Regions from separate parts of the Alteromonas sp. 4NS20-0143 genome, predicted to be linked through region 4. Evidence: predicted binding sites of a transcription regulator. Region 4 holds the regulator's gene; each other region holds the start of a gene.
The links. The regulator sigma-54, encoded in region 4, starts transcription at its own class of promoters, with help from an activator protein. The targets are predictions, from matches to a motif close to GTTGGCACGNNNNTNGNNT.

Region 1 (7,681 bases), 550 kb from region 4:
TTGAGAGAAAGCGACAAAGACTAAGGGGTTTCAAGATATTAATACATCGCATGGGGCTATTTTGCCCCACGCGATTTTTCTCCAGCCGATTTAGCCCCAGATGATTTTAGTCCCAAGCCATGGGGCTCTCATTTCACAACGCTTCTTTAACGAAAGTCAGCAGCGTCCAATTCATGCTTTTTCATTAACTTATGCATATCGGTGCGATTTCTTCCCGCTAAATCTGCAGCTCGAGTAACGTTGCCGTCGGTCATTTTAAGCAGCTTAAACAAGTACTGTTGTTCGAAGGCGTCTCGCGCTTCGGTCAGCGTAGGCCAGCTCTGCTTTGTGGCAGATAAGGCTTGTTCTACGAGGTGTAAGGGCACCACCGGTGTTTGCGTTAACGCCACACACTGCTCAACAACATTCACCAACTGTCGCACATTGCCCGGCCAAGAAGACGTAACTAACTGCTGCATAGCATCATCTGAGAACTGGCTTACGTCAACACCATGACGCTGAGCGCTTTGTTGCAATAAAGAGCGCGCAAGCAGCGGAATATCTTCGCTGCGGGACTTCAGTGACGGTAATTTTAAATTAACCACATTGAGGCGGTAATAGAGATCTTCTCTAAATGTTCCCGCTTCCATTTCTTTATGCAAATCTTTATGGGTCGCAGATATTATTCGAACATCAATATCGACTTGTTTACTGCTGCCAACGGGGCGAATCTGACGCTCTTGCAATGCACGCAGCAATTTAACTTGAAGCGTCATTGGCATATCACCAATCTCATCTAAAAACAGCGTACCGCCATCAGCCTCTTTGAAAAGACCTGCATGGGCAGTGACTGCGCCAGTGAACGCGCCTTTTGCATGACCAAACAGCTCAGACTCAAGAAGGTTTTCAGGCAACGCGCCACAGTTTATAGCAACAAATGGCTTGTCGCGGCGGTTACTCGCTTTATGTATAGCATTAGCGAGAAGCTCTTTACCCGTTCCGCTGGCACCGCTAATTAATACCGACACTTCGCGCTGCGCAATGCGAAACGCTTGATCAAGCACATTCAGCATTTCCGGCGAGCGCGTGATTATTTCTTTTGCCCAATCTCCTGGCTTAACCGCCTGTGATTGGTTGAGTGCTTTTTGCAATAGAGCGCGAAGCTCTTCGTGCTCTACAGGCTTAGGTAGAAAACCAAACACGCCGCGCTGAGTAGCCTCAATAGCATCGGCAATGGTGCCATGGGCCGTCATTAAGATAACGGGAATATCCTGTCTAATGCCCATAATCTCTTCAAATAAGCTTAAGCCGTCTAAACCTGGCATTCTTAAATCGCTCAGCACAACGTCGAAACTATTGCCCTGTAGTTTTTTAAGTGCGCTTTGTCCATCTTCCACTGCAGTGACGTTATACCCTTCACCTTCAAGGCGAATGGTTAGCAAGCGAAGTAGGCTTTTATCGTCATCAACCAACAATAAGTCAGGATTGTTATTCGCCTTTTCACTCATTGTTGCGTACTCCTATTTTTATCCATCAATGTCGCTTCTATTTGTAATAATTCTTCAAGTTTCTTACGTAAGCTATCTATCTCGTTTTGCAGTGTTATGAGCTTTTCACCGCGAGAGGTGTTTTCTTTTTCCAACACCACCAGCGCAGACTCAAATTGCATTAATTGATTATTTTGAGCTCCTGCAATAACGTCAATAACCTTCCGGCTCTGCTCTGTAAAGCGCGGAGATATTTCATTGAACGCTAGCTGCGCTCGCAGTTTATTCTGGTAGGGGGTGTCGTTCATAAGCGTGAGAATATAAGCGTGTAAACGGTCGTAGTCACTGTTTGTTAACGTGGCTAAGGTTTGCTGGCGCATCGACCATGGCTGATCAGACGCATCAACCCAAAGTTCTATCCAATGCTTCGCATCACAATTATGTAAAAAATCTTCCGGTGGGTTTTCATAAAAACAAAAAGCACTACCAAGGGCCGTCTTGGTGTTCGCCGAGGACTCGTCAGACGCTTCCTTACTGACATCTGTCAGACTTTCGCAACCTACTAAAAAAAATACGGCAATAAAAAAACAACTTAATCTCATTTTACTTTTCCTGTTGCGCAATGCTTCTGCTGCACGCTTTTAACGGTGCGTGCTTTTTATTTTATGTGCTTTCTGCTTTGGGCTTTAAGTGCTGCGTTTCAAGTACAGGGTATTCTATGCTGTACCTTAAATGCTGCACTTTCATTTTTGCGAGAGGGAAACCCGAAAGCAGACATCCGCATAGTCTACCTCTACCACTTGAACATCGCCATGCATAAGTCGCGCGCAATCTGCAACAATCGATAACCCTAAGCCCGTTCCGATGACGTTATCATTGCGAGGTTCACTGCCTCGAATGAAAGGTTCAAACAGGGTTGTGACTGATTCAGGGGAAATTGGCTTGCCGTGGTTGGCTACATCAAGAATAAGCATATCTTCTTCAGTGCTCTCTCCCGTGCTTTTGCTCATGTAAACCTTGACGAAAATAGGCCTGCCGACAGCACCATGCGCTACCGCATTTGACACTAAATTATCCAGTACACGACGGAAGAGCTCTTCATCGAGAAGAGCCTCATCAACCTGCACATCAACGACAACTTCTCTGTTTTGAATAGCGAGTGCATAGTCTTCAATGCACTCATCTATCAGCGTCTGCGGCTTGTAAAGCACCAATTTGGGCTGAGCCTGCTGCAGTAACAAATTGTAGTCTAATAGTTTTTCAACCAAAGTGTTGAGCCGTTGAGTGCTTCCACTTAGCAAAGACAATACTTCTCGCTGGTTATCGTTTAGATCGCCAACCACATTTTCAGATAACAGACTGCAACCTTCCTTAATACTGGCTAAGGGCGTCTTTAATTCGTGGGCTGCATGGCGCAACAAAGCCGTTCGAATATGCTCAAGTTGCTGAAGGCGGTCATACAGCCAGTGCAAATCTTTCTCTACATCAAGTAATTCTTTGGGCGCATGGCGAGTTAGGGGTGGCAATTCGCCTTTGCTGTGGGCCAGTATACGAATTATTTTTTTGAGGTTATTGACGGGGTTAACAATAAGCTGACTGCCTAACAATATCAGCATTAAAGAAACACTTACCAGCATAGCAGTAGACCAAGCTTGCTTTGCCTGCATCGCGTTCAGGTCGCTCTGCTGCAGTGCCACTCGCTCGGTGATGACCCGTTCAACATCTTTTCTCAGCTGTTTAACGCTATCTTTGATAGTCGCGAGATAAGCATTTAGCAATAACTGATCTTCAATGTTTCGATAGTCTGCCAGTTGGTCTATTTGTGTTGTCAAAAAGCTACACACTTCGCTAGTGCCAAGACCTTGGCACAGATTATCTGCCGCCAGTGCAAATTGCTCTAACGCATTGTCTGAGATGGCCGCCACTCTCTCACTTTTCAGTACAGAATATTGTCGAATACTTCGTTCAACATCCACTACGGCGTTATCAAGTTGCTGAACATCACCCACAATTTCAACGACAAAGCGGGTTTCCAACGTTGTCATTTGGCCAACTTTGGCTAAATCGCTCTGGCTTTGCCACAGCAGGGCAATAAGAGGAATTAGGGCTAACACAAAACTACCTAATGTTAACTGCCTCAGAGAACCTAGCTGAACTATCCGTTCGCTTAAGGAAAACTTTTTAACCAGAACCCTATCCTCTTCATTTTTCTGCTGCTTTGTTACAGCTAATGTTGATATCAGCGTAAATTAATATTCACGGATATTACTATTTCTTGGTGATTTTACTACTGCACTTGCTACTGCTTTAGCGCCGCGGTAACACTATTATTCGCATCATTTGCCTTAGGCGTAAGCTTACTTTTTGCTAACTCATTTTCCGTGAGCTTGCCATCTTCATTATCATCGATTAAGCCAAAATTTCGCAATAATTCGATGTGTTGGACAGCTTCTTTAAGCGAAATAAAACCGTCCTTATCTTTATCAAGCTTTTGCATCAGCGTGTTGGCCGGGCTTGCGCTTACCGACGCTACAAAAAAAACCTGCAACATCACAACTGCTGACAACGTAAATATTTTTCTACCTGAAATCTTCATTCTGAATCCCTCGCAATAGATAGCAGGTGCATCCTGTCAACTCAGTAGGTTGCGCTAATATGTGCGTCTATGGCATGTTGTAAGACGTCGCATACTTACTATGAGTCTAATTCGCTAACGTTGGATAGAACCAAAAGCCATGTTAGAGCCTATCTCGACGTTTGCACTTGTCCCACTGTAGTACATGCACCAGTACTAAAATGAGAACCTACATAAGTACTGACATAGTTACCTAACCAGTACTTGGTTAGATATAGCCAGATTCGCGCCACATTATAGAAAAAAGAAAATATACTTTAATATCAGAAGCTTGGATTAATGCAAAGAAATAGCCGCACGGCTATGTGTTGCTGATTAGAAACACTTTTATATGTAACCTTTACGACTTAAATTGCTTTTCGTCATAAAATGGCGCCAGACTGAGTAGCGTTTTTAAAGGAACGGGTTTACTGAACATAAAGCCTTGAACGTTATCGCAGCCGTGCTGACGTAAATAGTCCCACTGCTCATAGGTCTCTATTCCTTCAGCGCATACTGTCAGCGATAGACGTTTTGCTAAATCAATAATAGCGCCGGTTACTAGCCTGCTGCGCTCAGAGGTTTGAAGCTCCATCACAAACTGTCTATCCACTTTTAGCGTGTCGATAGTTATCTGAGTAAGGTAACTCAGTGATGAATAGCCCGTACCAAAATCATCTAAGGCAATGGAACAACCCATATTACTCATTCGTCTGAAGAACTTATTAGAGAGTTGGAAGTTTTCGAGATAAGCACTCTCTGTTACCTCAAACTCCATGTTTTCAGGATTAACGTCGTAAACGTTTAATGTGTTGTATATGTAGTCAAAAAGCTGTGCGTTTCTGAGATCGTGTCCCGATAAATTCACCGACACTTTGAAGTTTTGTGGCGCCCAATGTTTAATGTCAGGAAGGTCTATACACACACGTTTGATTATCCACTGAGTAATAGCGGTAATCTTGCCGCCCTGCTCAGCAATAGGAATAAATTCATTGGGCATTACAAGCCCAAATTCCGGATGCTGCCAACGTATGAGGGCTTCAGCGCCAATAACATGACCGTAGTTATCAACTTTCACCTGATAATAAACAATAAATTCGTCTTCGCGTAGTCCTTGCTCAATGCCATTTGCAATCTGAAGCTTGCGCTTGTGTGACTCAACCATATCTGGTGTAAAGAGTGTATAGCTTCCTCGCCCTCTCGCCTTCGATCTGTACATTGCTAGATCGGCGTTACTCATCAAGTCGCTGAGTTCAAAATTCGCATCGCTTGCTTTTGCAACACCAACGCTTATTCCTACTGTCAGAGAAAGACCTTGCATCTCAAATGGCTCATCAAATGCAGACAATAAACGTATCGCTAACTGCTCAGCAGCGTAGTCGTTCACCTCTCTATCGGGAAGAACGATAAACTCATCACCACCTAAACGGGCAAATAAATCATCGTTTCGCAAAAGACGCTGCACTCTATCGGCAACTTCAATCAAAATTAAATCGCCGGTCTCATGACCTAATGAATCGTTTATTCCTTTAAACCCATCTAAGTCGAAAAACAGCAGCATCATGTCTTCGTCGTTTCGCTTGGCTCGCGCTAATTCGAGCCTGAGATTATCGAGCACATATTGTCTGTTCGGTAGCCCTGTTAAACTATCGTAATTGGCGAGCCGGGCCATAGTCTCTTGCTGGTCGAACAGGGTTTGTTTCTGTTCAAAATTTATCAATAGCTCTACTTCGATGGTATCAAGCAAACTATTTATATTTGAGCCTAACTGTCCAAATTCGTTTTGTGAGGAAATTGAGCTTCGCAGTGCATAATCTTTTGTTTCAAAAAGGTCCTGAGTGAACCGCTTTAATTCAAATAATGGTGTAATAAGACGATGGGTCACCAACAGACAAATACCCACGCAGAGCAATCCTATGACCAGAATAAGGAAGAATTGACGTACCAACGTTCTTGCACTTTGCTCAGGTATGGCAGCTTTAGCGTCAGCATGAATAACAACGTGTCCAAGGGGGTAAGTACTTGTACCTACGAGATTATGAGTAGTAATAACATCGTTGGAATGCAGGGTTACGCCGTAGGGAATGTCGCGGGGTGAAGAGGGAATTGCTGAGCCATAATCAGACTCTTTTCTCAATGCTACAGACGTAATCGCTTTATAATTGATATCGTAAAGCGTTGCCGATATGAGGTAATTGTGTTCTCGCACCGATTTAAATATTAACTCGTACCTGTCTACATTATCTGAGCCCGTGTCTGCGAGCACACTCAATTGCGACGCTAAACTATTACTGATTGCACTGGTGTTGCTTTCTACCACTTGCTTCATTAGCGCGTTGTGCTCAACTTTATTGATCACAAACACCGCTATAGCAAGGGCACACATCGATATTGCTATCACAATACCCATGGTTATTTTTATCGATTTAAACACCAACACAACCTTGTTCGACGAAATAGTAACGTAAAAGACAGCAAACGAGTTTACCCGCTAAAGGCGTAAAATAATATGTGAAGGAGAGTAAATAACAACTCTTTTTAACGACGCTTTAATATGAACATCAACGAAAAGGCTGAGACTATATGTCAGTTTGTCCGCTCTTCACATCCAATTTTGTCTTGATAAATTGGCTGTGAGGTACATAAAGTAAATCTGCAATTTGCCTTATGGTACTTTCCTCAAGCGGTGCTAGGGTGCTGTCTGCATAGGCAATCGCCCAAAGGCTACGAATGATATTAGCTTTTTCTTCACTACCGCAGTGCGCATTAACAACTTTTGTGAACTGAACAACATCAATGGCATTTTCAGACGTCTCATTCCCTTCTTCTAGTAAAAGGGCCAGTGCATCGTCATCAATATTCACATGTTTTTTGAGTTGATATTGATATGCCTTACGCTCTTCTTCGGTAACTTCGTTATCGGCATTCACTATTTCACTGAGTAACGCGGCCGTGGCAAGCTCATAAGAATAAGTCGGCTTTTGCTGTTTTTTTGCATCTTCAAACAAGGTTAAAAATTGTTTTAGCATTTTAGCTCCTTTAGCGTTAGCGCCTTGTGCGTTATTTACTTTGTAACCTTAAGCAGATAATAACGAAAGGAGTTATCGTTTAGTGACCTAAAATTAGCGCTAACGAGGATTGGTGCTAAGGGTAACTATTACCTTTCGACCTCCTTCTTCAAATCGAACCTGTTCACACAACGCATGCACCATTGCTAGCCCTCGACCAAAAGACTCATCGTTAGTCACATTTTCAAGACTATCCAAACTAAAACCGTCACCACTATCGAGCACTGACACTTGTATTTTCTGTTCGTTAGGCAAAGACTCAATTCTAATGGTGATACTTGCGTCGCTGAGCTCTTTTAGCGATGCTTCTCGCAGTTCATAGTAGGAATGAAAACCTTCAGTGGTACTTTTCATCTCTGAATCGAGTTTTAACACACCGTGCTCTAGTGCATTGTTAAATAATTCTGAAAGCACAGTGTACAAGACTGAGCGGATGCTTTGAACGCCCTCACACTGCCCTGCTATCTGCAAAACGCGTTGCAAAATGTCTGGCTGCTTTAACAACTCAGCAGTAAGGGCTACTTCATGTGAAG
Region 2 (7,681 bases), on a different contig from region 4:
TTACTGCGAAGCAAAACCGTCTTGATTTGTCGCCGCTATTGGCACAGCCTGTGGCTGGTGAACACACCCGTCTATTCTGTTCGCAAACGACGAATGCGCCAATGGATAAGGGCGAGCTTAACGCTAAGATGCTTACCGATGCACAAAGCGCTGTAGTGAATAGCAAATCAATCACTCTGAAGTACCCTATTCGCAACACAGACCGTTCTGTGGGTGCCCTGCTTTCTGGTGAAATTGCTAAGCACCACGGTAATCAAGACTTTGAAGATACACCTATTAAAGTTGAGCTTACCGGTACTGCGGGTCAAAGCTTTGGCGTGTGGAATGCAGGTGGCTTACACATGCACTTAGAAGGCGACGCTAACGATTACGTAGGTAAAGGCATGACTGGCGGTAAGCTAGTTATCCACCCTACGAAAAACATCGAATTTGATGCACACGAAAGCGCAATAATGGGGAATACCTGTTTGTACGGCGCAACGGGCGGTAAGTTATTTGCTGCTGGCCGTGCGGGTGAGCGCTTTGGCGTTCGTAACTCTGGCGCAATAGCCGTTGTTGAAGGTATTGGTGACAACGGTTGTGAATACATGACCGGTGGTATTGTTGCTGTGCTTGGCCCTGTGGGCGTTAACTTTGGCGCAGGTATGACAGGTGGCTTCGCTTACATAATGGACGATGGCGACGATCTTGATAACCGCGTGAATGCTGATTTAGTAGATATTATGCCAATTGGTGACAAAGCCATTCTTATTGAGCATTTACGTGGTCTTATTAATCAGCATTATGAAGAAACAGGCAGCGAGCACTCTTTGTCACTGCTTACGGACTTCAATGCAACGCTAGCACGCTTCAAACTTATTAAGCCTAAAACAAGTGATGTGAAAAACTTGCTTGGTCACATCAGTCGTTCAAGCGCTGAACTGCGCATTCAGGCTCAATAGGAGGATTTACTTAATGGCAAAGAACGTATATCAATTTGTCGATGTTGAACGTATCGATCCGCCTAAAAAGCCGATCATGGTGCGTAAGGAAGAGTTTGCGGAAATTTATCAGCCGCTAAGCCAGTCACAAACCGAAGGTCAGGCAGATCGCTGCCTGGACTGCGGTAATCCATATTGCGAATGGAAGTGCCCAGTGCACAACTACATTCCTCAATGGTTGGATTTGGCTAACGAAGGCAGAATTATTGAAGCTGCTGAACTTTCACATAAAACCAATAGCTTGCCTGAAGTGTGCGGGCGAGTGTGTCCACAGGACAGACTGTGTGAAGGTGCATGTACGCTAAACGACGATTTTGGCGCTGTTACCATTGGTAGTATTGAGAAATACATTACCGACAAAGCCTTTGAAATGGGCTGGCGCCCAGACATGTCCGATGTTGAGTGGACAGATAAGAAAGTGGCCATTGTTGGAGCCGGACCCGCTGGCCTAGCCTGTGCTGACATTCTTATCAGAAACGGCGTTAAGCCGGTAGTGTACGACAAGTACGAAGAAATTGGCGGGCTACTGACCTTCGGTATTCCGTCATTCAAACTTGAAAAAGACGTGATTAAACTGCGTCGCCAGATCTTTTCAGATATGGGTATTGAGTTTGTACTAAACACTGAAATTGGTAAAGACGTGGAGTTTGACGAGCTGCTCAACAAGTACGATGCCGTATTTTTAGGTATGGGTACGTACAAGTCTATGCAGGGTGGTTTTGACAATGAACACGTACATGGTGTTCACGAGGCGCTGCCGTTTTTGATTGCCAACACCAACCGCGTTATGGGGTTAGAAAAAGACCCTGCTGACTTTATCGATATGAAAGACAAACGCGTTGTAGTGCTAGGTGGTGGTGATACCACTATGGACTGCCTGCGTACGTCTATTCGTCAAGGCGCTAAGAGCGTAACCTGTGCCTATCGTCGTGATGAAGAAAGTATGCCTGGTTCACGTCGCGAAGTAGTTAACGCCAAAGAAGAAGGCGTTGAGTTTAGGTTTAACCTTCAGCCACTGGATATTGCCGTAGATGATAACGGCAATGCGGTAGGCGTTAAGCTGGTTAAAACTGAGATGGGTCCGCCAGATTCAAACGGTCGTCGTCGCCCTATCGAAGTAGAAGGCTCAGAACACGTTCTTGAAGCAGACGTGGTTATTATTGCCTTTGGTTTCCAGCCAAGTCCTGCGCCATGGTTTGGCGAATACGGCATTATGCTTGATGAAAAAGGCCGAGTGCGTGCTCCGCGTGCAGGTAAATTTGCTTATCAAACGTCTAACCCGAAAATATTCGCCGGTGGTGATATGGTTCGAGGTAGTGACTTGGTTGTTACTGCCATCGATGAAGGCCGTAAAGCTGCTGAGGGCATGATGGACTTTATGGGTGTGTAATACACTTAAGTCAATAAAAGGCCTAAATGCATTGTGCATTTAGGCCTTTTTTGTTTTTACTGCGTCAGATATTGTGCTGATTTTTGCTTTCTTTTGCTTATATCCGTGAACTACACTGCAGTTAATAACCCTACCTGCATACTCCCCCTATACCTTTTTTCATTTTCCTATACCTGAATACATGCAGGTTAAGTTGAACTTCCTCGTTATTCTTCTTACTATCTTTATAACTTGTTTTTGTAGTAATCTTTATTGAGGCTTGCACTTGATTCTTTTTATAAATAAGCGGCATAAATAAGTGGTACACATAAGCTGGCAGAAACAAGTTGGTATGTATAAACCGGCATATGCAAACCTAGAGGTTATTGTTTTGCGAGTGCAGAACAACGGGTAAGCTCCCCTTTTTTTAAGATAACGAGAATATGTAATACCATGAAAAATGAAAGCTCAGCACGCCCTATTATTGCGCACGTCTCATATGCCAAGCGCCGCTTCATCGAGCTTTTTTCAACTACACCTTTATCAGCCCAGCCATTGGTAAACAAGACCACTCTCGTTCAATACCCAATTATTAGAAACGCTATCGTTTGCGCAGTCGCCTTGCTAGGCAGCGCATCAGTGCATGCTGAAACCCTTAGTAAACCAAACACAACGCCATGCCCGAGCGAGTTTCACTCAGTAGTACTATCCTCAGACGCCACCCAATGTCAGCAATTTGAGAGCGAAACTCCCGCAGCCATTGTATATCACACCGCGCTTACGCCTTCTCAGGTGGTGAGCTTTTATAAAGAGCGCCTCCCCAAGTTTAAAACGCATCCAGCAATCAATCAGCGCACGTTGATTACATCTAAAGAGCGAAATACAAAAATTGTAGTATCACCCGATAATGCAGGTGCTCAGGTAGATATTTTGGTGGCGGCTAAGTAACAAGCCAAATCAAAGAGAGAATTGTAAATTGCCAGATTTCACTCTCCACGACATGGCCGATGCCACAGCAATCCTCGAGCAGATGCGCACTGGAAAGCTCTCCAGTAAGCAGCTAGTACAAGCCAGCTTAGACAGACTCCATCTGGTAAACCCACATTTAAATGCCGCAACCCAAGTGTTCAATGAGCAAGCATTAGCGGCGGCTGAAAACCCAATTGCCGGGCCTTTATCAGGCCTACCAATCACCTTGAAGGAAACCTATGCACTGGCTGAAGAGCAAGTTACTGTTGGTAGTGTTCGGATGCCGGCTATCCAGTGCAAAGAAGACGCTCCAGTAGTAGAGCGACTCAAATCAGCAGGCGCTATCGTTATCGCGCGGAGCAATATTCCCGAATTTGTGATGACCGCAGAAACAAGTAATTTGCGATTTGGCCGCAGCAACCATCCAAAAGATCAAACGCGTGTGCCGGGTGGGTCAACAGGAGGCGAAGGAGCACTGGTAGCTAGTGGTGTATCGCCGATAGGATTTGGAACAGACATTTTAGGCTCTATACGAATTCCGGCTGCGTTTTGTGGCTTAGTGGGTTTTAGGCCTCATTCGGCTGCCGTTAATAAAAGCTCTGTGTACCCCGAGTCGGGTCCGTATTTTGAAACATTCAATGGAATAGGCCCAATTACTAGAAGCGTTCGAGATGCCCGCCTAGCGTATTCGGTAATAGCCCATGAACCACCAGCGTTACCCGCAACTATTGATGGACTAAAGCTCATCGCTCCAAAGAATTACCCCTTCGAAGCAAAAGAGGAATGCATAGATACGGCCTATCGAGCCGCATTAGAGGGGTTGCAAACAGCGGGAATGGTAAAGCACGAACCTGTGCTTGATGATATCAAAACACTATTTATGAACGTGCCTAAATTGGTAACCGGAGAAATGATCTCTGTATGGAAAGACTGGCTTTCTGTTGACGGAAAACCATTTTCAATTATCAATGAAACACTGCGTCAAATGACTGGAAGACCCACAGTACAACCTGGCTTTTTTCTTTGGCTATCGCTTATCAATGGTCTATATCGTCCTCGCAAACAAAGCACTTTGACCGGCATCATTGAAACCTATGAACATGCGCGAAAAAACTATAGAACGTTTTTAGGGCGTGATGCATTGCTATGCTTACCCACAATAGGCATGCTCGCGCCAAAGCACGGTGCTATGAACCGTGCAACCCTAATGAAACCTGGACTCAATAAACAGATCACAGCCCACACACTCGTTAACATGCTCGACCTTTCTGGCATTACGGTGCCGGCTCGTGGTTTTAGCGATCCAAAAACTGGCTTAGTTCCAGGCATAATGCTCGCATCAGCCCCTGGTAATGAGGGAGCGTTATTAGATGCCGCAGCAGCGCTAGAACAAATCCTGCTATAAAAAGTCAGAACACTCTTTATTTACACCCCGTAACTCTTCATTACTCAAACAGAAATTCTTGGCATCTGCTTTGCAATATCTTCATTACCAAAGGTCTAGCTTGATTACGCGTCACCTTTTTGACGCTAATATTGATTGATATATGTGAGGATAAAGATGGAATTGGCAATTATTTTGATGATGTTACTTATTGTCGTTGCTCTAGGCGCCATAAAATTGTCTGATGGAGGAATGGCATTTCCATTTCGACGTAAGCCACAGCTGTTTACCCAAGTGGAATACTCATTTTTAACGTTAATTGAACAAGCGGTAGGCCGTGAATTTAGAGTTATGTGCCGAGTTCGTTTGAACGACATGGTGGCCGTTCGTCAATCGACGAAAAAGAAAACGGCATCACAGGCACTCTCACGCGCATCAAGTCGTCAACTTGATTTTGTGCTTGTAGAAAAAGATACCATGAGCCCAGTGTTAGCCATCGACCTAGTACACAACCAGGGTAAAGAGGGCTACAAAACCCAAAAAGATTGGTTTGTTACTGGTGCTTTGGATGCTGCTGGAGTTCCTCATGTTCGCATTAAAGTGAAGTCGGGCTACAGTATTGAAGATATTCGAGAGTGCCTTGAAAACAAACTTGTGCCATATCGTCGTCTACAGCAAAAAATGGCGCAACAGCCTACGCTGAACCCAGAGCCTACAAAACGCCCAACGAGGCCTATTAGATCAAGCCGCCCTGCCGCTGCTTAATCATTTATACCAGTGGGCATAGATAATTCCCCCCTTCCCCCTGCCTTTGTTACAGCTCAAACTTACACAGAGTGACAGTAACAAAGGCATTTTTCTGTCAGTTTCACCACATTCCTTATACAATTAGCAATACAACAGCTTTTATAACTGCTTGCGTAACAGCTTATAATATTGCGGTTAAAGCAGTGCAACAGCACATTTTAAAACGTTAACTTGTCGGTACAATTATGAAACGAATTGGTATTTTAGGTGCAATGGATGAAGAAGTTGCGCTACTCAAAGCGTCACTCGACGACTTGAAAGAAACGAAGTGGAAACATTTAACGTTTTACGAAGGCACACTCAGCGGCATTGAAGTTATCTTAGTGAAGTGCGGCATAGGTAAAGTAGCGGCCGCGATCGCAACTACAGTGCTTATTGAGCAGTACGCTCCTGATGCGGTAGTTAACACTGGTTCAGCGGGCGGTTTTGATAAAAACCTAAATATTGGTGATGTGGTTATAGCCAGCCACGTTATTCATCACGATGCCAATCTTACCCACTTTGGCTACAAACTTGGCCAATGCGCCGGTATGCCAGAAGACTTTCGCTGTGATGAAGCTCTCATTGAAACGGCCAAAAATGCCACATCACACATTGCTGAAATACAATCTACCAGCGGCTTAATTTGCACTGGCGACGCATTTATTGGTAGCGATGAAGCCGTGGCAAAATTAAGAGAAGACTTTCCAGAAATGAAAGCGGTTGAGATGGAAGGGGCCGCAATCGGCCAGGTTTGCTACATGCTAAACACACCATTTCTTGTTATTCGCTCTTTGTCAGATATTGCCGGGAAAACCTCGTCAGTGAGTTTTAAAGAGTATTTAGAGACCGCCGCAAAGCACTCTGCACAGCTGGTAATGGCAATGGTAAAAAACTTTGCATAACTAATTAATTAAGCGAAAATGAAGACGTACCACACCAATGAATTCACTGATTAGTGGCATTGATTTTCAACCACTACTGATACTTTGGTTGGCCATCGCTATCGACGCCTCTTGGCGATGGCCGCAGCGTACTCACCCACTAACACTTATGCGCTATTTGGTCACTCAGATGGGGCGTAAAGTGTTACCGTCCTCATCGTTTGCACCCAGCCAGCACTACATTTCAGGTACACTGGCAGCCATTGTATTACTTAGCCCTCTCGTTGCCTGCCTCGCCATTTTAGTTTCAATGGCACAATACCCTGTTTTTTTTGATGCTGTCATTATGGTAGTGCTGCTTGATTACGGCTATCAGCGCCAGCAGTACAAAAAAGTGTTGGCGACTGTGGGCAGAAACAAAAAATCTCTAGCCCGTGAATTAGTGTCGAGCATCACAGCGCGTCAATGCGATACGCTAACTGATATAGGTATTGCGAAAGCGGCAATAGAGTCGCTATGGCTAAAGTTTCTTTATCTATTCTGTGGCGTTATTTTCTACTATGTCGTCTTTGGGCCCATTGGCGCATTAGTGTATCGACTGCTGCTTTTAACCTCATGGCAGTGGCACTATCGAGACCCCAAAATGGCGCTATTTGCTAAACCCATAAAAAAAGTCGTTAGCGTATTAGTGCTTCCGCCCGCTTTACTAGGCGCGCTCATCACGTTAATAAGCAGCAGACCTATTCGCGGTTTAAAAGCAGTTAAACGTTGTTCTGCTAAGGATAAAACCTCGCTGCTATTGGCAATCCTTGGCGGTATACATAATATCAAACTGGGCGGGCCTGCCATTTATGCCAATAGAAAAATACGCTACCCACGGGTAGGTGGAGAACACGAGGTTAAATTTTCAAGTATGGTTTATGTTAAAAGAACAATCACCAGCGCCATGATTGGTGTAACTGCGATAGCCACACTGTGGCTCATTATTATAGGCACGTAGATATAATGACGTCACTAAAGCACCGTATTCAACGCCCGCCTTTTTTTTCTCGGCTTTTTTCTCGGTTTTTTTCTCGCCTTGCTTCTGACCTCTTGTCTCGCTTTGCTTGTCGCCCTTCTGCTTTTTGTGGTTTGTTCCTAGCTAAAGGTTTAATAGGTAGTGCTATCTTTAATTTCTTACTTGTAGCAAACGTAACTGTTGCCGCCAGCTTATTGCCACAAGAGCAAAATAGAGGATCATCCAATAGCTTCAATACTGAATATCATCAAACAGAAAACCCTGCATTGCACGAGGGGCAACAGGCCCCTA
Region 3 (7,681 bases), 320 kb from region 4:
TAAAGCCTCGAATTCATCTTCACTGATTTCGTCAATATCCCCACCAGAGCTTGCCGGAGCAGGCGCCTCGTCTACGAAGTCGAATTCAAGTTCAGGTTCAGAGGCTATTTCAGGTTGAGCACTTGGTGCAGATTCATCGGTATCAAAAATATTTTCGTCCGGTGACTCTGGTTTGCTCAACTTGTGCAGAGTATCTACAAGTTTGGCGTCGGCAGGTTCCAATGGTTCTTGGGATTTTACCCGCTCAAACATATCTACCACTACGTCTGTAGCCTGTAGAATAATATCCATTAATTCTGGCGTGAGCGTGCGCTGGCCATTTCTCATAACATCGAAAACGTTCTCGGCGCCATGACAAATTTCAACTAACTCGGTGAGCGATAAAAATCCCGCTCCGCCTTTAACTGTATGATATCCGCGAAAAATTGCGTTAAGCAAATTCGCATCTTCAGGATTGTTCTCAAGATCAACGAGCTGTTCTTGTAATTGTTCAAGTATCTCTCCAGCTTCAACTAGAAAGTCCTGTAGTATTTCCTCGTCAACATCAAACGACATGCGCCCGCTCCCCTAAAAACCTAAGCTCGACAGAAGATCATCAACATCATCCTGGCCCGATACAACATCATCACGCGTTTCAGCGTCAATAATCGGACCCTCTGCTTTCACACCTTCAGCCTTATCGGCCTCAGGGCTTAATGGTTTAGTTTGTTCTGAACCATCTCGCTCGCCAAACATGGTAAGCATGTTGACTAAGCTCTCTTCAACTTCTTTTACTAAGTCGATAACGCGGCGGATAACCTGACCTGTAAGGTCTTGATAACCCTGTGCCATTAATACTTCAGTTAGCAGTTGTGTAAGTTTAGCCGACTGCGAAGCACCGTCTTCTAACAATTCGTCTAAGTCTTTACATAAAACTTTGAATTCACCCACTTCAATCTGGCGAGTCATGAGCTTTTTCCACTCAGGCATCACGCTGTCAATGCGAGAAGCTAGCAGTTCAGCTATAGGCATGCTCGCCTCTACCGCATCCATGGTAGTGTTGGCAGCTTTCTCAGTTTCTTCAATAACGTAAGTTAGGCGAGATTGCGCATCGGGAATATCGTCTGTCGCTAAATTCTTTATGCGATCGTCTATTTGAAAATTGTTTAGCGCGTCGTGAAGTTGGCGCGTTAGCTTTCCTACCTCAGCGAAAAGCTCTACATTTTCTTTCATTGACGCCGCTTCAAACAGCGCATTAGCCGACGCATTATCACCAGCTTCAAGATAAACAACGAGTTGCTTAGCTTCTTCTAATGAAAGTGGAACGTTTGTATTCGTTGTCATCCAGTAAACCTCGTTTCTCTGGTGAGCGTCTGGATCAACCTAAACGTTCGAATATTTTATCTAGCTTTTCTTTCAATGTAGCTGCAGTAAATGGCTTAACGACATAGCCATTCACGCCTGCTTGCGCAGCGGCAACGATTTGTTCTTTTTTCGCTTCAGCCGTTACCATTAGTACCGGCAAGTGCTTCAGTTTGTCATCGGCGCGAATTGCCCTAAGCAAATCGATACCCTGCATGCCTGGCATGTTCCAGTCGGTTACAACAAAATCGAAATCACCCTGCTGTAGCATAGGTAACGCCGTATTTCCGTCGTCCGCTTCCTGGATGTTTGCGAAACCCAAATCTTTTAGTAGGTTTTTTATGATACGTCTCATGGTTGAAAAGTCATCGACCACGAGAATCTTCATGCTCTTATCCAAAATAGCCTCCAGTGAGGGGTTAATTGTTTTAATTTCTATTCTTCGTCAGCTTGCCACGACTTCATTCGAGATTTGAGTTTTAACATGGCCTGACTGTGAATTTGACTTACTCTCGATTCACTTACATCAAGAACTTCACCGATTTCTCTTAGGTTCAATTCTTCATCATAGTATAAAGAAAGCACGATCGCTTCTCGCTCTGGTAACGTGGTGATTGCTTGCGCAAGCGACTTTTGAAACGCCCCTTGCATAAGATCTTCCAGCGGTGCATCACTACCTCTACTTTGCTCAGTAGTAATCACATCTTCTGAAACACCTAAATCTTCAATCCCAACTAGCTTACCTGCATTTACCTCGTTGAGCATTTGATGATAGTCCTGCAAGCTTACGTTTAGCTTAGCAGCAATATCAACATCTCTTGCATCTCTTCCCGTTTCGCCCTCTACACGAGAGATGGCGTCTGTAATGGCGCGCCCGTTTCTATGCACAGAGCGCGGCGTCCAGTCACCTTTGCGAATTTCGTCTAACATAGCACCGCGAATGCGAATACCCGCGAACGTTTCAAAGCTTGCGCCTTTCGAACCGTCAAAGTTTCGAGCGGCCTCTAGCAATCCAATCATGCCAGACTGAATAAGGTCATCAACGAGCACACTGGCAGGGAGTCGCGCTATTAGATGATGCGCTATGCGCTTCACAAGAGGCGCGTGTCGCTCTACTAACTGCGACTTATCAGTTTGTTGTTGATAAGCTGCCGCCTTACTATTCAACGCTGATTCCCTACTGCTTTTTCTGCAATTAATTGCTCAATGAAAAACTCTAAGTGACCACCTGGCTGAGCCGGTATTGGCCATGATGCCGCTCTATTCGCTAGCTGACTTATCGCAACAGCAGCAGGTGAGCCTGGATAGGCATCGACTATAGCAGTTTGCTTTCTAACTGCACGGCGAATATTTTCATCAAACGGTATTGTTGCAACTAATTCTAGCGCAACATCTAAGAAGCGCCCTGTTACTTTACTCAATTTGCTGAATAGTTCTTGCCCCTCACGCACGTCCCTCACCATGTTCGCCACTATTTTGAAGCGAAATACACCGTGCTCGCGGTTTAGCAATTTAATAAGCGCGTAGGCATCGGTAAGTGAAGTGGGTTCATCGCACACTACTACCATGATGTCTTGAGAGGCTTTTGCAAAGCTGAGCACCATGTCAGAAATACCCGCGGCAGTATCGACAAGCAACACATCAATAGGCGTACGAAGTTCACTAAACGCACGTATCAAGCCCGCATGCTGGGTCGTTGAAAGCTCTGCCATCGACTGAGTTCCCGATGTTGCAGGTGCAATTTTAATACCGTGGGGACCAGTAACCAGTACATCATCTAGCGTGCACTCACCGGACAAAACATGAGATAAGTTCTTTTCAACGCGAAGGCCCAACATGACATCTACGTTTGCCAATCCTAAGTCGGCATCAAGAACCATCACACGTTTACCTTGCTTAGCCATAGCAATTGCTGTGTTAAGCGTAATATTTGTTTTACCTACGCCACCTTTGCCTCCGGTGACGGCGATAACTTTGATTAACCGTGATTGCTTCATTTTTCTTAAGCTACTCGCTTGGTCGTCAATCATACTACTTATGCTGTTTTAATATCGTTGTTATTACTAGTATGATCCAAACCATATTTTTTATAAAGCTTTGCAGCAGCTGAAACTAAAGATTTCGCTTCTGCAATCTTAATGTCTTCAGGTACTTTCTGACCGTCGGTGACATAGCTAACCGGTAACTGATACTCGACTGCCGCACTGAGTACCTCTCCTAAAGAATAGCACTCATCTAACTTTGTGAAAATACAACCACTTAGTTCGATGTCGTCATACGCTCTAATGATACGCTGTAATGCAGGATATTGTGTATTTGCCTGCGCGACTAAATATTTTTTCACTACGGGCATCTGACCGTTGTCAAAATGCTTTATTTGCTTAATTAATCGACTATCTCGTTGACTAAATCCAGCCGTATCAATCAATACTAGTCGTTTATGACGAAGTTGGAACAATAAATCTGAAAGTTCTTCACTTGATTGCGCTTTTCTCACCGTACAGCCAATAATCTTGCCGTAAGTTGCAAGTTGCTCATACGCCGCAATACGATAGGTATCAATGGTGATCATTGCCACAGAATCTGCGCCATACTTTTGTGCATAGCGAGCGGCCAATTTCGCCACTGTGGTTGTTTTACCCGTACCCGTTGGACCGACTAATGCAACAGCACCCTGCGCGGTAAGTATATCGTTACCTGTTACATTTAATCGATTAGCCAATAGGTTAAGAAGATAAACCCACGCATCTCTCTCGTTATAATGCGAAGGCGTGTAACTGATTAGTTGCTTAGATAATGCTTTGCTAAGCCCCATATCGGTTAAGCGAGTGATCAAATACTGATGAACGGGTTTTTGACGAGTCTGCTTTGCCTCCATTAAGTCAGCCACTTGGTGCTGTAGTACCCCTCTTAACGACGCTAGCTCTTCTTTTATCTGTGCAAGCTCATCAGACGGTGCAGCTGGCGCTTCTTCAATGCTCGACGCTTGATGAGAAGGGAATGCTTCGCTGTGTCTTTGGTACTCACTTGGGCCCGTATGTCTGTCAACAGGTTGCTGTGCTTCAACCTCGTCAATGAATGCGTCGGAGAAATTAAGGTGGGATGCAATATCATTGGCATGTTGTGCATTTGCGGATGTAGGTTGCACGACATCTTTTGATGCGCCTTGTCCTGCGCCATGTTGCTTTTCAAGCAGCGCCTTTAGGCTGTCTGGACCATCATCGCCAATAATCTCGCTAAGACTCGGTGTAGGATTTTGCTTAGAAGACGTTGGTGAAGAAGGTGCACCGGAAGGTTTACTAATATTTAGCTTTGCTTCTGGCTCTTTATCATAAGCTGCTACAAGTTCGATGCCATCAGCCACTTTGCGATTTGACATGATAACCGCATCGCTACCTAACTCAGCCTTTACTTGGCTTAACGCCTCGCGCATATCTTTGCCAAAAAATCGTCTTATTTTCATTGCAACCTCTCCACTCACCCAGCGTCAGATTATTGACCGACCGAACTGACTATTTTTATCTGCTTGTCGTCGGGTACTTCTTGATAAGAAAGCACATGTAACCCAACAACAGAATACTTAAGGAAGCGTGATAACACCGGTCTTAGCATTCCTGAAGTAAGAAGCACCGCGGGCTCTCCTTCAAGTTCTTGCTGCTGACTGGCTTGTTGCAGTGATTTTTGCAACTTATCTGCCAAGCCTGGTTCAATACCAGCGCCATCTTCGCCACCTGCTTGAAGTGACTGGTGCAACATCTGTTCCAACTCTGGCGCCAAGGTTATGACAGGTATCTCTTTAGAACCTTGAGTAATTTCTTGAACTATTAGGCGCTTAAGGGCAATTCGCACCGCCGACACCAACACATCTGGGTCTTGGCTGCGGGTTCCATACTCACTTAACGTTTGAACGATAGTTCTCATGTCACGAATTGGCACACCTTCAAACAGCAGCGTTTGCAGTATTTTAACTACCGTACTAAGAGGGAGTATGTCAGGTACTAATCCCTCTACGAGTTTAGGATGCTGCTTCGCTAGCATATCGAGAAGCTGCTGCGCCTCTTCGTGGCCTAAAAGCTGATAGGCATTGTTCGTCAGCAGCTGACTTAGGTGGGTTGCGACTACCGTTGCAGCATCGACTACGGTGTAACCAAGTGTTTGTGCGTGCTCTCGCTTGTTCGGTTTAATCCATACCGCATCAAGACCGAAGGCAGGGTCTTTTGTTGCCCTTCCCTCTAACTTGCCAAAGACTTGCCCTGGATTGATTGCTAACTCTTCATCATGGCTTATTACTGAATCGCCAATGGTAACGCCAAGCATCGCAATGGTGTACGTATTGGGCTCTAAGTCGAGGTTATCTCGAATATGCACAGGGGGAATGAGAAAACCCAATTCTTGAGACAGTTTTTTACGTACCCCTTTAATACGGGTTAATAGCTCGCCCCCTTGGGACTTATCGACTAACGGTATTAGGCGATAACCCACTTCAAGACCGATTGTGTCTACCTGCTGTACATCGTCCCACCCAAGCTCTTTCACCTCTGGCGTAACTGACTCGTCTCGTGACAGCGTGTCTGGCACTTGTGGCTCAGCCGCTTTTTTCTTCGCGTTGTGAGTTTGAAAATAAGCAACACCAGCAATAAGAAAAGAGAAACCAAGAAACGCAACATGGGGCATTCCCGGTATAATTCCCATGACGAATAACACGCCTGAGGCTATATACAGCGCTTGGTTATTACCAAGCTGCCCGCGAATTTCTTTACCCATTTCTTGAGACTCATTCTCACGAGTCACAATAATCGCGGTAGCGACGGACAAAAGCAGTGAGGGAATTTGAGCAACTAAGCCGTCGCCAATAGTCAGTAGCGTATATATTTCAATTGCATCGCCAAATGACAGATTATATTGAATTATCCCGATAAACAGTCCGCCAACGATGTTGATGAGCATAATAAACAGGCCAGCAACAGCATCACCCTTAACAAATTTTGATGCACCATCCATAGAACCGTAAAAATCTGCTTCTGCGGTTATTTCTTCACGGCGCTCCCGGGCTTGGTCTTGGTCGATATATCCGGCGTTTAAATCGGCGTCTATGGCCATTTGTTTTCCAGGCATTGCATCAAGGGTAAAGCGAGCGTTCACCTCAGAAATTCGCCCTGCACCGGCGGTAACTACTTTAAAATTGATAATCAGTAAGATAGCAAATACCACGATACCTACCGCGTAGTTACCACCAATAACCACTGCACCAAAAGCTTCAATAACCTTACCCGCAGCGTCGCCGCCTTCATGGCCGTACAACAACACAACCCGCGTGGAAGCCACGTTCAAAGCAAGGCGCAATACCGTGGCGATAAGCAACACAAGTGGAAAAATACCGAAATCGACAGGTTTTTGAGTTAAAACCGCCACCAGAATAATGACCAAGGACAATGCAATATTGAAGCTGAACAACACGTCTAGAAGAAAGGGGGGCATGGGTAGAATGACCATACCCATAATGGCAAGCAAAACTATCGGGGCACCTAAGCCACTGGTGAAGTTTTGCAACTGATTCTTATCGAACCGCTGAAGATAGCCGGATAACTGCATCGTTGGATGTCTCTCTATCAGAAAATTGACGCTTAACGTTAATCTGATAGAGATATAACAACTAACGTGCCAGCTTTAGGTTTTTTATAAAATAAAAAATGCTCTAGCGACGATATTCTGGAGGTATAGGTAAGTCTCGTTTTAAAGGCTTAGGACGCTTGCCCTTTCCAGCTCTATGCGCTTTTAGCTGATAGACGTGGGCCAATACCTGAGCCACAGCCATAAACAATGCGTTGGGTACTTCATCGTCAACTTCTGTTGAGTAAAAAATCGCGCGGGCTAACATAGGCGAGGGTATAAGCGGCACATCATTGGCCGTGGCGATTTTTCGTATGTGCATAGCAAGCTCATCAGCCCCTTTAGCAATAACAACAGGGGCTCGGTTGCCATTATCGTCATATTTAATTGCCACAGAAAAATGGGTGGGGTTAGTGACAACCACGTCAGCATTGGGGACTTCTTGCATCATTCGTTTAGAGGCTGCTTGATATTGTAAACGGCGTATACGCCCTTTTACCATAGGATCGCCTTCTGCATTCTTGCGCTCGTCTTTGACCTCTTGCTTGGTCATTTTCATTTCTTCGTTGTGCTTATACATTTGATAAGGCACATCAATAAGCGCAATAGGGATCATGCCGCACACAAGAAGTAAAAATGCCCATTTAAGCATATCAAGGGCGTGGAAAATGTTGCCAGGATAGAGCTCCATATCCAGATGCAGAGCTTCGTCTTGAAAGAAAAGCAGTGC
Region 4 (7,681 bases):
CGTTCAGGATGACATGCACATTAGAAATGTGATCAAAGTGACGCTCAAGTTTACTAAACTTCGTATCGACATAATTACGCAAAGAATCGGTGATTTCCACATGATGACCAGTTAGGTTGATTTGCATATTTCGTCTTCCTTTTAATATAACGCCTTTAGATAAGGCTTTTGCGTTGGTTAGACGGGGGTATCGATAAAGACTCCCGGTATTTTGCTATTGTCCGCCGAGCGACTTTTATGCCTTGCTCTGCCAACAATAAAGCAATTTTGCTATCGCTTAATGGTTTGCTTGGCGTTTCTGCTGCTACCAATTTCTTTATTAATGCACGAATGGCCGTTGACGAACACTCGCCGCCAGACTCAGTTGCCACATGGCTAGAAAAGAAATACTTCAATTCGTAAATACCGCGCGGCGTATGCATATACTTCTGAGTCGTTACTCGCGATATTGTGGATTCGTGCATATCCACCATTTCTGCGACATCATTGAGCACCATTGGTTTCATCATTTCTGGTCCGTGCTCAAAAAATCCCATTTGCTGTTGAACGATACAGTTAGCCACTTTCATTAAAGTATCGTTTCTAGACTCTAAACTCTTTATAAACCATTTAGCTTCTTGCATATGAGAACGAATGAACTGAGAGTCACTGCTGTTTTTCGCTTTTCGACTCATTGCTGCGTATTGCTGATTTACACCAAGCTTAGGCAAGCTGTCGGGGTTGAGTTCAACAGTCCAGCGACCGTTCTTCTTCGCCACCGATACATCTGGAATAACGTACTCAGGCTCTTTAGTAACTAAAGCACTACCTGGGCGAGGATTCAAGGTTTGAAGTAAACGCATGGCCTCGCGAAGTTCATCTTCCTTCAAACGGCTTTTACGCATGAGGGTTCTATAATCTTTGCTACTGAGAAGGTCTGAGTAGTCCTCAATCAGTCTTCTTGCTTCATCTAACCAAGGTGTGTCGTCAGCAAACTGGCGCAGTTGCACCAACAGACACTCTTGCGGAGAGCGAGAGCCAGAGCCGATAGGGTCAAACATCTGAATGCGTTTCAGTACACACTCAACTTCATCTAATTCGATTTCTTCTTCAATATTTTCGGTTTCGATATCTTCGAAGTTTACCGCTTCTAATATCTCATCTAGCGTAGCGGTTAAATAACCTGACTCGTCAATCGAGTCGATAATGGCAACGGCGATAGCTCTGTCAACATCAGAAAAAGGGGTTAAACGCATTTGCCAAAGCAGGTGAGTTTGAATGTCGTCAGTGGTTTCGCCTTGGAAAACGTGGTCATCATCGTTATTTGACGGGCCAGGCGCAGGTGCTGAAGAGGCTGAGTAATATTCGTCCCAGGTGCTATCAATTGGCAGTTCATCGGGTAAGTCGTTCTTTTCTAGAGCATCACCCGACTCTAGAGTGTCGCTGGACGCTGACGCGGTAGCTTCGATTTGGCTATCGTCATTGTCCATGTTGTTTTTTTCTGCCTGAGGCTCGTCATTACCTTCTTCTACTTCTAGTAGAGGGTTTGAGTCGAGGGCCTCTTGAATCTCCTGTTGAAGATCGAGTGTAGACAGCTGCAGCAGCTTGATTGCCTGTTGCAGCTGTGGAGTCATCGTTAGTTGTTGACTAAATTTTAACTGTAAAGATGGTTTCATCTATATCTTATTTTAATGCTCTTGAGTGAATATACCTGAGCGCTTATGAAAAATGACAATTAGGTTACACACAATAACTATAGCCTGAATTGTTCGCCTAGGTATACATCCCTTACTTTTTGATTACTTAAAACCTGTTCCGCCGTTCCTTGCGCAATAAGTTCACCATGACTTACGATGTACGCCTTTTCACAGACATCCAATGTTTCCCGCACGTTGTGGTCGGTAATGAGTATACCCAACCCTCTGTCGCGCAAGTGCTGTATTATCTTCTTTATATCATTAACTGATATGGGATCAACACCAGCAAAAGGTTCATCAAGCAAAATAAATTCAGGTTTTGCTGCTAATGCTCGTGCTATCTCTACTCGGCGACGTTCTCCACCGGAAAGACTCATACCCATACTATTACGTATATGGTTGATATTAAATTCATCAAGTAGCGCATCGGCTTCTTCTTCCTGCTGCTGTGAATTTAAATCCTTTCTGGTTTGTAAAATCGCCATAATATTTTCATGCACAGTTAGCTTTCGAAAGATGGACGCTTCCTGTGGTAAATAGCCAATACCGCCTCTTGCACGCTCATGCATAGGCTGATGAGTTAATTCATTATCATCAATAGATATTTGGCCTTTGTCTGAGGGAACCAACCCTACAATCATATAAAAGGTCGTGGTTTTTCCCGCGCCGTTAGGCCCCAATAACCCGACAATTTGCCCGGTAGAGACTGACAGGCTAACATCAACCACTACCTGTCGTGATTTATATGCTTTAGCAAGGTTCTTTGCACTAAGAGTTGCCATTGTTACTGCTCGCCTTTACCGTCGTTGTCGCCGTTACCATTGTTGCCGTCACCGTTGCTACCGTCATTATCCTCGCTGCTCTCGTCTTTCGCTTTGCGAATAGACTCAGGCGTAAATACGGTAGTAACGCGCCCACTAGCATCACCAGCGCCGCCTGTGGCTAGCAGTTGTTCTGTGATCATATCAAAAGTAATGCTGTTGCCTTTAACTTGGCTGGTGTCCTGTTTTAGTTCTGCGTTTCCGGTAAGGGAAATAGTACGCTTAGCCACTTCATAGCGTATCTCGTTCGCCCTTGCAGAAACAGGGTTACCGTCTTCAAGCTCTTGCGAATAGCTGGCTGGGTTTCCACGAGCAACAAAAATCTCTCGGCCGCTTCCTTGGGATGCAATAACTTCAACTTCGTCAGCCTCGATAGTAAGCGAGCCTTGGGTAATAAGTACGTTATCTTTATATAGCGCTGTCTTATTTTTACCATCAATGAACTGAGAGTTAGAGCCAATCTCGATAGGCAGCGTAAAATCATTTTCATTGCCTAATGCCGGGCTAGTGCAAAGCACTAGCAGCGCACTAGTTGCTAGGAGAATACGTAGTTTGTACATGGTCGATAAGCTCATATTTTTGGGTGCGCAGGTTTGCGTTGAATCCGTTACTTTGAATAACATATTGCATGCCGCGTATTTCTACGGGTTGATCTGACGTCATCTGCTTGTTATCCAAATTAATTTGAATGTATTCAGTGGTAATTGACTTCACAAAGTCGTCCTGACTTTGGTTTTCAATTGTCACATTGTTTTCTAATTGTATTAATTCATTGTTATACAAGGTTCCCTCTTGCGCTGTCACGACCCAAGGTGAACCTGCATCATTCGTATAGAGAGTGTAGTTCGGCCGGTCGAAAGAAACAAAGCCAAGCTGGTCGTAATGCTCCATGGAAGAAGCGAACACTTTATGATTCAGTTGCCCTTCATTGTTATAAAGGGTTGTGGTTAAGTTTTTAGCTTTATAAGCAGGCTTTAATGCATCCAGTCCTTCAGACGTTTCTAATACTGGGTCTTCTTCCATCCAGGTAGGAATGTACATCAGCATGGCTAAAATAAATAGCGCTGAAATACTGACGCCAAGTCGGTTGAAACCAAATTGATTCACACGCTGGCCCCGAAAATGTCATTGCTTACGCCTTGCGCCTGCAAAATCGTGTCACTTATCTCTCTCACTGCCCCAAAACCGCCCGGTAGGGTTGTGATCCAATTTGCTTGTTTTACGACGAAGGGGTGTGCGTCGGCAACGGCTATTTTAACGCTCGCATGTTTAAACATGCCGGTATCAGGCATATCATCACCAACAACGGCAACGTGTTCAGGTGATAGTTCAAGGCGGTCCATAAGCTGTTTTAACGCGTCGAACTTGTTCTCTTCGCCTTGAATAATATGCGCTACATGTAACGCCTTCATTCTGTTTTCAACGATGGCTGAGCGTCTACCGGTAATCACCGCAACATCAATGTTATGACTGACAAGTGCTTTAACGCCGTACCCGTCGCGAGTGTGAAAGGCTTTTAATTCCTCACCGTTATTTCCAAGATAAATCCGTCCGTCTGAAAAAACACCGTCAACATCACACACCAACAGTTTAATATTGGCTAGTGCATCAAATAGGTCCGTATTGAGTTCGGTGTACAGCGTGGTTGTCATATCTGGTTTCTTGTTCATTTACAGCACTCCTGCTTTTAATAGCATATGCATATTAAACGCGCCGACTGGATGGTCATTATCGTCAAGCACCATGAGTGCACTTATTTTAAAACTCTCCATAACATTGAGAGCTTCAACGGCGAGTTGGTCGGCTGTGGTTGTTTTGCCGCCTTGGGTCATTACGTCACTCACCGTTGCCTCATGAAGGTCGACCCTAGCATCGAGGATACGGCGAAGGTCGCCGTCGGTGAATACGCCCGTTAGCTTACCGGATTCATTCACAATACCGGTCATGCCTAAGCCTTTTTGCGATATCTCAAGAAGCGCTTGGGCAACAGTTGCTGTCGGTTCTATTAGCGGAATATCACTGCCGGTCAACATAATATCACTGACTTTTAACAGTAGTTTTCGCCCAAGGGAGCCCCCTGGGTGTGATAGCGCAAAGTCGTCGGAGGTAAATCCTTTCTTGTCGAGTAATGCCACCGATAAAGCGTCGCCCATCACTAATGTAGCGGTAGTGCTTGTAGTTGGCGCTAACCCTAATGAGCAGGCTTCCTGTTCCACACTGATGTTCAGTACTACATCGGCGTACTGACCTAGCGTACTGGAAATACTGTTGGTCATGGCGATGACTTTAACGCCAAGGCGCTTTACAACCGGCAGTAAATTCACCAACTCGCCGGTTTCGCCTGAATTTGAAATAGCCAAAAGCACATCATTTTTACTGAGCATTCCCAAGTCGCCATGATTCGCTTCACCTGGGTGCATGAAAAAGGCTGGGGTGCCTGTGCTTGCCAACGTGGCGGCTATCTTATTGCCAATATGCCCCGACTTGCCCATACCGCTAACTACCACCTTGCCAGAGCAGGCGTAAAGCATTTCGCAGGCAGCAACAAAACTCTCGTCCAGTCGCTGTGCTAAATTGCTAATTGCACGAGCCTCAATGTCGATGACACGTTTTGCAGAGGTAATGTAGTCGTTTTGTTTATTAGTCATCATCCGAACAGCCAAAATTGATAGCCTATGAAGCAGGCTAAAAGTATTGCACCATTTGTGCGGGATATTTTACGTTTGCCAATTAAGTCAAAACTAAACAGAAATAGTAGCAATGTTAAACCCAACATGACGTACATATCTCTATTGTGTACGTCTGGGTCGAGAAGCCCAGGTGCGATAAGGCCAGGCAGACCCAGCACCGCAAGCAAATTAAAAATGTTAGAACCAATAATATTACCTAGCGCCAGGTCATCCTCGCCTTTTAAGACCCCAGCAATACTCGCAGCCAGCTCTGGAAGGCTGGTGCCAAACGCAATAATTGTTAGTCCAATAACCAAATCAGAAAGCCCCATGTATCGGGCTATTTCGACGGCTGAATTAACCAAAAAGTGAGCGCTGAGGGGCAATACAATTAACCCCAGACCAATCCAAATGAGAGCGGCGGTGTTAGACACGCCTTTTGGAATTTCATCAGCAGTTTCTGCAATCAATGGGTCTTCTTTATCAACTTGCAGTGACAACCACGCCATCATTGCCAGCACGAAGATAAACAAACCGAGCAGAATCACACCTTCATAAGATTTTAGTTCGCCATCAAACATAAATGCGATGGCGATAAGTGAGATGACCAATAAGGCGGGAAGTTCACGCTTGAGCGTTGTGGATGAAACAAGAAGGGGCTTTACGAGTGCTGTTATACCAAGTACTAACGCGATATTGGTAATGTTAGAACCCAATGCGTTACCCACAGCGGTATTCATATTGCCATTTATTGAGGCCATAGCCGATACGACAATTTCAGGTGCGGAGGAACCCATAGCTACGATAGTTAATCCTATCATCATGGGGGAAATGCCAATATTTTTCGCTAATGCAGAAGCGCCGTAAACAAAACGATCAGCACTCCAGCTCAAAACAATCAATCCGATGATGAAAATAACAATGTTTAAAAGCACAACGACCTGTATTTAAATGTCTATTTCGTAAGATTGTCGCAAAAACGGTGCCCTTTGCCTATGCTGCTAGGCTTTTATTTTTCATTATCGAGCTGAATTGTACGAAAAAGAACGCTTGTTCAGGTTTCGTTAATGAGATTCAGCTTATGTTATGAATCATTCGTCTTCATCGAACATAACTTGTAACTTTTTGACTTTGGCGAGTGATTCAAAAAAGCGTACAATGCTGAAAAATTTAAACTTACCGCTCATATCGGGGTCAGTTACTGTTCGAAGGCATGAATTTTGTATTGCTTTTGGACAATTTAAATCTAATTTGCACAACGCGTTTTGCATACTGCGCGTATTCATGCAGCGATGTCTAGTCGAGGGCCGACAACAAAACACTATGGAACATTTAGTTGAGATAGATAATTTAACCTTTAGTCGGGGCGACCGCGTTATTTACGACGGCATAACGCTTAACGTACCAAAGGGAAAGATCACTGCAGTTATGGGGCCTAGCGGGATTGGTAAAACCACCCTGTTGCGCTTAATCGGCGGGCAGTTGATTCCAGACGAGGGCGATATTCTTTTTGATAAAGAATCTATCGTGTCGATGTCTCGCAAGGCACTTTACAAAGCACGGCGTAAAATGAGCATGTTGTTTCAAAGCGGCGCGCTGTTTACTGACATGACCGTGTTCGACAATGTCGCTTTTCCACTTAAAGAGCATACCAACTTAGCTGATGACGTCATTGCTACCATTGTCGCATTAAAGCTACAGGCAGTGGGCCTTCGTGGCGCTGCCGATTTAATGCCAAGCGAATTGTCTGGAGGCATGGCAAGGCGTGCTGCGTTAGCACGGGCCATCGCGTTAGACCCCGACCTTATTATGTACGACGAGCCCTTCGCAGGCCAAGATCCTATTTCTATGGGCGTACTAGTAAAGCTAATTCGCGAACTCAACGATGCCCTAAACTTGACTAGCATTGTGGTAACCCACGATGTGAAAGAGGTACTGACTATTGCCGATTATATTTATATTTTGGCTGACAAGCGAGTAATTGGGGAAGGAACCGCTCAACAAATAAGAGACAGCGATTCCGAACTGGTACAGCAGTTTTTGAACGGAAAAGCCGATGGGCCTGTTCCTTTTCATTATCCTGCGCCAGAGCTAGAAAAGAGTTTCTTAGGAGAGCGTAAATGAGGTTCTTGCAGTCTTTAGGCGCTTCTACTATTTCAAAATTGACCGCTATCGGGCGGGCGACATTAATGCTTTTCGGTGCGTTAGTGGCTGTGCCTCGGGTAAAAAATATTCCTCTGGTGATACAGCAGCTCTACGTGGTGGGCGTGCAATCTTTGCTTATCATTATGGTGTCGGGTTTGTTCATCGGCATGGTAATGGCTTTACAAGGTTACACCATCTTAGTGGACTACGGCGCTGAGGGAAGCCTCGGGCCCATGGTAGCGTTGTCCCTGTTGCGAGAGCTTGGTCCCGTAGTAACGGCCTTGCTGTTTGCCGGGCGCGCAGGTTCTGCGTTAACCGCAGAAATTGGGTTAATGAAAGCCACTGAGCAGCTAAGCAGCCTCGAAATGAT

Region 1: a site for sigma-54 is predicted at 4,317-4,335, ahead of AC27HD_RS04255 (EF-hand domain-containing protein). Genes of this name have one in related genera too.
Region 2: a site for sigma-54 is predicted at 4,781-4,799, ahead of AC27HD_RS09685 (DUF2726 domain-containing protein). Genes of this name have one in related genera too.
Region 3: a site for sigma-54 is predicted at 6,989-7,007, ahead of flhA (flagellar biosynthesis protein FlhA). Genes of this name have one in related genera too.

What each region holds. Positions count from the first base shown of each region.
Region 1 covers NZ_BAAJLR010000002.1:102,359-110,039, forward strand. Annotated here, with positions in the region: gene AC27HD_RS04235 (GAF domain-containing protein) at 1-24, shown strand, start outside; gene AC27HD_RS04240 (sigma 54-interacting transcriptional regulator) at 147-1,487, opposite strand; gene AC27HD_RS04245 (hypothetical protein) at 1,484-2,068, opposite strand; gene AC27HD_RS04250 (sensor histidine kinase) at 2,210-3,625, opposite strand; gene AC27HD_RS04255 (EF-hand domain-containing protein) at 3,766-4,062, opposite strand; gene AC27HD_RS04260 (putative bifunctional diguanylate cyclase/phosphodiesterase) at 4,442-6,514, opposite strand; gene AC27HD_RS04265 (tellurite resistance TerB family protein) at 6,660-7,109, opposite strand; gene AC27HD_RS04270 (SpoIIE family protein phosphatase) at 7,209-7,681, opposite strand, start outside.
Region 2 covers NZ_BAAJLR010000003.1:568,661-576,341, forward strand. Annotated here, with positions in the region: gene gltB (glutamate synthase large subunit) at 1-941, shown strand, start outside; gene AC27HD_RS09670 (FAD-dependent oxidoreductase) at 955-2,370, shown strand; gene AC27HD_RS09675 (hypothetical protein) at 2,803-3,297, shown strand; gene AC27HD_RS09680 (amidase) at 3,326-4,723, shown strand; gene AC27HD_RS09685 (DUF2726 domain-containing protein) at 4,880-5,467, shown strand; gene AC27HD_RS09690 (5'-methylthioadenosine/adenosylhomocysteine nucleosidase) at 5,695-6,393, shown strand; gene AC27HD_RS09695 (cobalamin biosynthesis protein CobD/CbiB) at 6,431-7,372, shown strand; gene AC27HD_RS09700 (cobalamin-binding protein) at 7,378-7,681, shown strand, end outside.
Region 3 covers NZ_BAAJLR010000002.1:330,823-338,503, forward strand. Annotated here, with positions in the region: gene AC27HD_RS05175 (chemotaxis protein CheA) at 1-555, opposite strand, end outside; gene AC27HD_RS05180 (protein phosphatase CheZ) at 568-1,323, opposite strand; gene cheY (chemotaxis response regulator CheY) at 1,358-1,741, opposite strand; gene AC27HD_RS05190 (RNA polymerase sigma factor FliA) at 1,777-2,508, opposite strand; gene AC27HD_RS05195 (MinD/ParA family protein) at 2,505-3,371, opposite strand; gene flhF (flagellar biosynthesis GTPase FlhF) at 3,377-4,804, opposite strand; gene flhA (flagellar biosynthesis protein FlhA) at 4,834-6,933, opposite strand; gene flhB (flagellar biosynthesis protein FlhB) at 7,037-7,681, opposite strand, start outside.
Region 4 covers NZ_BAAJLR010000002.1:650,925-658,605, reverse strand. Annotated here, with positions in the region: gene hpf (ribosome hibernation promoting factor) at 1-127, opposite strand, end outside; gene AC27HD_RS06590 (RNA polymerase factor sigma-54) at 156-1,655, opposite strand; gene lptB (LPS export ABC transporter ATP-binding protein) at 1,733-2,458, opposite strand; gene lptA (lipopolysaccharide transport periplasmic protein LptA) at 2,461-3,057, opposite strand; gene lptC (LPS export ABC transporter periplasmic protein LptC) at 3,026-3,604, opposite strand; gene kdsC (3-deoxy-manno-octulosonate-8-phosphatase KdsC) at 3,601-4,149, opposite strand; gene AC27HD_RS06565 (KpsF/GutQ family sugar-phosphate isomerase) at 4,168-5,145, opposite strand; gene AC27HD_RS06560 (calcium/sodium antiporter) at 5,145-6,101, opposite strand; gene mlaF (phospholipid ABC transporter ATP-binding protein MlaF) at 6,490-7,290, shown strand; gene mlaE (lipid asymmetry maintenance ABC transporter permease subunit MlaE) at 7,287-7,681, shown strand, end outside.